DNA from 2 places in the Paenibacillus sp. MZ03-122A genome. Region 1 is predicted to be linked to the other one. Evidence: riboswitches for the same ligand, from Rfam matches in the RefSeq annotation. Region 1 holds a riboswitch; the other holds the start of a gene.

Region 1 (3,294 bases):
ACGCCGTAGATTGGTAAATCGGGTAATTAACAGCCCCGGTTACTGGCTCCTCTACTGAACCGATTTGTGCCAATCTGCTTTCGATTTTCCACTGTTTTTCACTCATATGAATCCTCCTGTTAACTTCCATAGTGGGTGCTATAACCAATCCTGCAAAAATGGATGTCAAAGACTATACTGCTGCGCTACTGCAAGGTGGTACTGTACAAGGGTAAACTACAAGCCCCTTTTTTAAATCTGGGGCCCGATATCGTAAGGTGTCTCTTGGTATACATAATAGTTCAGCCAATTCGAGAATAATAAATTGGCGTGCGCCCGCCAGATTGAGGGCGGTGTGCGCTCAGGATCATCATTAGGAAAATAATTTTTGGGAACTTCAATATCCATTCCTTTGGCCACATCGCGGTCGTATTCCCATTTCAATGAAAGCGGGTCATATTCAGAATGCCCAGTTACAAAAATTTGTTTACCGTCAAGCGTGGCTACGAGGTACACTCCGGCTTCCTCGGATTCGGATAAAACTTCTAATTCGGCGATATGATCAATATCTTCCCGCCGAACCTCCGTATGTCTGGAGTGAGGGGCATAAAACAGTTCATCAAAGCCGCGTAGCAATTTTACTTTAGGTTTAATCACGGTGTGTGGAAATACGCCAAAGCATTTGTAGTCAAGCCCGTATTTCGGGACATTGAAATGATGGTATAAACCTGCCTGTGAGGCCCAACAGATATGCATGGTCGAAGTTACATTCGTTTTCGTCCACTCAAAGATTTGCCGGATCTCCTCCCAGTAGTTCACATCCTCAAACTCAAGCTGTTCAACCGGAGCTCCTGTAATGACCATGCCGTCAAAACGACTGTTCTTGATCTCGTCAAACGTTTTATAGAACATGTTCAAATATTCTTGCGATGTATTTTTGGATACATGAGACTTCATGTGTACCAGCGTGACGTCCACTTGCAGCGGCGTATTGCCGACCAGGCGCAATAGTTGGGTTTCCGTCGTTTCCTTTGTAGGCATCAAATTCAAAATGGCGATGCGCAACGGACGAATGTCCTGATGATAAGCTAGGCTTTCATCCATTACGAAAATATTTTCGCCCTCCAGCACTTCCTTGGCAGGTAGCGTGTCTGGGATTTTAATCGGCATGTAAACTCACTCCTTGTTCGGTAAGTTTTGCGAAAATCGTCCTGCTGAGATGCCGGGCATATAATAAAAAGACCTTTCTCTGGTTAGAGAAAGGTCATATTTGTATCCATATGCGCCTCTCTCATCTGTCAGGGCAACGCTCTTTGTACAAAGCGCGCGTCCTGCAAGAATTAGCACCGTGCGATTAAAATCGCCGGTTGCCGGGTATCATCGGGCTAGTCCCTCCACCTGCTCTTGATAAGATTTCGCTATATTCATTTTGGGTTCACAAAGTTCTTGTTGTTCACTTTAATGCATCGGCTGGGCTTCGTCAAGATGGGACTTTTAAATTTGTGCCCTGCAATCACATTTTGTCTACCTTTTCCATAGGTTAAATCATATCCCTCCTTTCGCTGAAGCTCTTGCCACTACTGTCGATTTAGCCCATGATTTTGCGCTTGAAAGGCCGTAGGCCGAGCGTTATACTATACAAGTGCTATTAGGCAAAAATATGGAGCAGTAGTGCAGACTTTGAGTGTTTCCTGCGATACTGTGGCAATCTAAAAAAGAACATTTGAGAGGTGAATCCGGAATGGAAGGCGACCCGAGTCCGAATAGGCGGCGATCCCTGAACAACAGCATAGGAATGACTTCAGCTTGCCGAAAGACGGGACGCCAGGCTCTGCATGCTCCAAAAGCCTCCGGCTTTTGATGAGAATGCACGCTTACCCGCACCGGCTAACTGGCTAACTGAGTTCATTCCTTATGCTTAAGGTAAACGTATTTCCGTTACGACGGAGCATAAGGAGTGACATATATGAAAATCCGTTTGGTCAACAACGGGGTTTTTACCCCTGTCGAAGAAATTGAAATGGCGCTTACTGCACCGGCAGAAGGTTTTTATTGGATTGATGCTGATGTCGATGATTTGGCAGTGCTCCAACCTTTATTTTCCATGCATGATCTTGCAGTAGAAGACTGTTTGAGTGAAGAAGAACAGCGTCCGAAGATCGAAATTTATGAAAGCCATTATTTTATCGTTGTAAATAGCATTCGTTTTGATGATGAAGAAATATTTTTGCGAGCTTTGAACATTTTTCTCGGCCGCCATTTTATCATTACGGTGACCAAGCAGAAAATCAATGAGCTTCGTACCCTCAAGCCTATGCTGTGGGAGCAAGAAGTCAGCCAGCCTGACCGTTTTATGTATCTGTTGGTCGACTTGATTGTTGACAACTATTTTCTGGTTGGTGACCGGATTGAGGTCCGCATTGAAAAGCTGGAAGAAGATATTCTAATGCATACGAAAAAGTCGCATTTGAACGAAATCATCGGCTTACGAAGTGAGATTCTGTGGCTGAAAAAGGTGCTGGGTCCGCAAAAGGAAGTCATCAATACCCTGAACAAACGGGATTTGCGACTCATCGACGATCAATTACAAAAATATTTCAGCGACATTTATGAAAATGCTGTGAAAATTTCGGAGACTTTTGAAACTTACCGCGATTTGATGGGTAACCTTCGAGAAGCTTATCAATCCAGTATCGCCAATCGTGCCAATGAAATTATGCGTGTGTTTACGGCAATAACGACCGTATTTATGCCATTGACGGTCATTACCGGAATATATGGGATGAACTTCGATAATATGCCTGAGCTTCATACACGTTATGGCTATTTTGTCGTCATTGGTATTATGGTGGCACTAGGTGTCAGTATGTTCTGTATTTTCCGTAAGAAAGACTGGGTTTAAAAAGAAAAGGGGAAAAGTACGGAGTTGGATACCTATTTCGATTTTCAAGCTTGATCATAAAAAGCAGCAGCCGTGTCCTATGAGGAACTGGCTGCTGCTTTTTAGTATGTTGGACCCTGAATGTACTTTAATACTTTAGCTTTATCCAATCAGTTCTATATTATCCAACATGTCGGTCGGGTACCTGCTGATGGCGAAACCGTATACGGATCAGACGCAGACGCTCATAAATTTGATCCAATCCTGTTTCTGTCGCCTTTTCTTCCCCATACACTTTCAGCATGACAGGCTTGAGCAACGTATCCCCCAACTCTTCATAAGCAGACCAGATGACTGCCTGCTCCTCCTCAGATACATTCACCAATTCCTTGCGGATCAGCTTCTCCATATCAATGCCATCCCTGTCCAAATGC
Region 2 (3,294 bases), on a different contig from region 1:
GATAATTTGTCCTGTCGAGGCACCCATCGCTTGTGCGGCTTCAATGACGCCCTTGTCCACTTCACGCAGAGACGTTTCGACAAGACGTGCAAAGAATGGGGCAGCCCCGATAACCAATGGCGGAATGGTTCCCAGCACCCCGGTCGAGGTACCTACCAGCGATCGTGTAAAAGGAATAAGTGCAACGATCAAAATGATAAAGGGTACGGAACGTAAAATGTTAACGATAAATGATAATACAATGTATATCACCTTCATCAGAGTCAACGAGGAGCGGCTCGCCAGAAACAATAATATACCAAGCGGCAAACCAATAACGAGGGTGAACAATGCAGATGCCCCAAGCATCTGAAGGGTTTCCAGCGTAGAATTCCCTAGCTCTTCCCAACTCACTTGTGAAAAATCAAGTTCGCTCATTGTCCAATCACCTCCACATCAAGCCCTTGCCCAGACACTTCGCGCAACGTATGCTCTATATCCTCATGATTTCCTTCAAAACGAACGATTAGCTGTCCATAGGGTACATTTTTAATCGTAGATATAGTTCCCTGCAAGATCGCAAAATCAACACCAGTACTTCGAGCCGTACGCGACAGAATCGCATCATATGTTTTGCTGCCCAAGAAGGAGATACGCACCACCTGCGCTGACTCGCCGCCACCTGCTGCCGCAATCGCTGCTTGCAGCTCCTCGGGATGTTCTGACTCCCGTTGAATAAAGTCCTTGGTTACCTGGTGCTGCGGCTTCAAAAATACTTCCGCTACCGGACCTTGCTCCACGATGTCGCCCTGATGAATAACACCAACTCGATCACAAATGCTTTGAATGACATGCATTTCATGTGTAATCAGCACGATGGTTAAATTAAAACGTTGATTAATATCCAGCAGCAATTTCAGGATAGACCCCGTCGTCTGCGGATCAAGCGCAGAAGTCGCTTCGTCACACAGCAATACATGAGGATCACTAGCCAGCGCCCGTGCAATTCCTACCCGCTGTTTCTGTCCACCTGAGAGCTGTGACGGATACTTTCTACTATGTTCTTCCAGACCCACCAGTTCCAGCAGCTCACGAACCTTCATGTCCACCTTCTGCTTGGGAGTGTTTACGAGACGCAATGGAAATGCAATATTGTCATACACCGTCGCCGAAGACAACAAATTAAAATGCTGAAAAATCATTCCGATTTTTCGACGTTGCTTCTGTAACTGGGATTGACTCACAGTGGTGAGGTTTACCCCGTCTACCCATACTTCACCTGAAGTAGGGCGTTCCAATAAATTAATACAGCGGATCAATGTACTTTTCCCCGCCCCGGAGTGACCAATCACTCCGAATATTTCTCCACGCTTTATAGAAAGATTCAACCCAGACAGCGCATTAACGCGTCGGTTGCCTTTGCCATAATGCTTGGTTAACTGCTTAAGCTCTATCAACGTGCTGCGACCCCCTTCACTTCTTCCTTACCCTTTTAACCAGTTGTCATCTCTCAGGATTGTATAAAATCGCTATTTATTTATACAAAAAAGAGCCCCTTTCACAGAATGAAAAGGGCCCCACCTTGCGAACCTTTTCTCATCTGCCAAAATCGCTATAACTCTAGCGGTTTTGTAGGAATTAGCACCATCATGTTCCCTCCCAGTGTATTACACCGGGAAAGAACGGGTTGCCGGGCTTCATCGGGCCAGTCCCTCCACCTCTCTGGATAAGAAAAATATGTTAAACTCCAGCTTTAGCTGTCCGTTAAGTTTATATAAAAAAATATAATTCAAGCATTTTTCTGAAACTAGGTTTCAGTATAGATAGTTTACATAGCTTTGTCAAAGGATATTTTCTATCATATTTTTGGGCGTACTGCCCGGTTCTCCCATTGTTTCGCAGTATAAGTAAAGGCGTTTGACAGCGACCGACACACCATTTCCAAGCCCTGCTGCAAATCTTCCAAATGGTGATCGAGGTCCTCCAGTTGGATTTTTCCATACAAAGCTCGGTGTCGTTGCCAGAGATCATCCTGCATTTCCGTATTCATATAGTGTATCTCCGTATTCCGACGCTTACGCAGCCGATTGATGGCATCGTTGTATGTGTCCTTGATATCAATTAAATTATCGGTCAATACAGGATGCATTTTGAGATACTTGAGCTGCCGCAACACGGTAAAATACGAATAATGAGCCTTATACTGCCCTGTTTTTAAATCACACAGATCATTTAGCCAGTTGCCCAGCTTATCTAAAATGGAGAATACCCTCACAAACCCATCTTTATAAAAGAAAACATATAATGCATAGTCGGATTTTTCATCCTCGCTCATATCTTCAGCATATCCGGCTTTCACATTCATACGAAAAAAGGCAGCAGCATGATGGCTCTGCTCCAGTTCATCCAGAGATGACATTAGACCGCGTGTCAAAATATCCGCCTTCCGAAAATCGTGGGTCGGATCTCCACCAGCCTGAATTTGCCGCTCCAGCAGGTTCAACATATCTGACATGCTATTCATGGCATCCAGCAAGATGCCCTTGTTCACACGTGGCGGCTCACCCAGTAGCTTGCGTATCATGCTTACGCCTCCTTATAAATGTAAAATCCGGCTGTAGGTTTCATTAGGGCGTCAAGCGAAATAACTCGTCCATCGTTGATCTACAAGCTTAACAATATCCTCACGCGGTAACACCTCATCCGGATACCCCGGCTTCATACGCGCATCCACTACAATCGGCAGCTTATAGTTCAGATGATGCAAACGCACTTCGCTGTCCGCGTACATATCCGTAGCCGGGTTAAAGCGTGTGAACACTGTCCACAGGAACGAGGCTTGAGAGCGAACAACTTCTTTGGCATCGTCCACAATGAAGACGAGCGGCCACTCTTGCTCACTCGCTGCTAGTCGCTCCAAAACACGTGCCGCCAGCTCAGGCTCCTGCTCAAAGGACGCACCCGATACGACGAGGCATCCTCCGCAATAGGGCTTAATTTCACGAATTCCCGGCAGATCGCCTCCCTCATAAGCACGAGGCAATTCACGTACAGGCTCACCTATCCCCATCAGGATCGCCTTACTACCATGATTCAGCTTGCGGCCTGTGTAATCGAGTGTATCGTGTGACGTGTGATTGAAAATAAATAAATCCGTTGCTGGATTAAATCGCTCCAGAATGGTTTCCAACAGCAGGTTAAAGTCAGATAAATCAATTACTCGATCCGTCAGCATCAGGAACTTGGTCAACGATAATTGACCTTGACCCAAAATAGTAAAACCGGATACAAGCGCTTCACGGGAGTAGCTTTCAC

What was found. Region 1 has a riboswitch for S-adenosylmethionine ahead of metA (homoserine O-acetyltransferase MetA). Riboswitches for the same ligand answer to the same signal wherever they lie in the genome.
Region 2: it holds a riboswitch for S-adenosylmethionine, as region 1 does, so the genes downstream of both, NLX74_RS15585 (methionine ABC transporter ATP-binding protein) here and metA (homoserine O-acetyltransferase MetA) in region 1, are expected to answer to the same signal.

The regions. Positions count from the first base shown of each region.
Region 1 is NZ_JANAVI010000001.1:201,769-205,062, reverse strand. It holds gene NLX74_RS01015 (PLP-dependent transferase) at 1-106, opposite strand, end outside; gene metA (homoserine O-acetyltransferase MetA) at 232-1,149, opposite strand; SAM riboswitch class I at 1,268-1,393, opposite strand; gene corA (magnesium/cobalt transporter CorA) at 1,946-2,881, shown strand; gene NLX74_RS01000 (HRDC domain-containing protein) at 3,042-3,294, opposite strand, start outside.
Region 2 is NZ_JANAVI010000006.1:280,991-284,284, forward strand. It holds gene NLX74_RS15580 (methionine ABC transporter permease) at 1-417, opposite strand, end outside; gene NLX74_RS15585 (methionine ABC transporter ATP-binding protein) at 414-1,436, opposite strand; SAM riboswitch class I at 1,573-1,712, opposite strand; gene NLX74_RS15590 (Cthe_2314 family HEPN domain-containing protein) at 1,838-2,563, opposite strand; gene NLX74_RS15595 (UbiD family decarboxylase) at 2,615-3,294, opposite strand, start outside.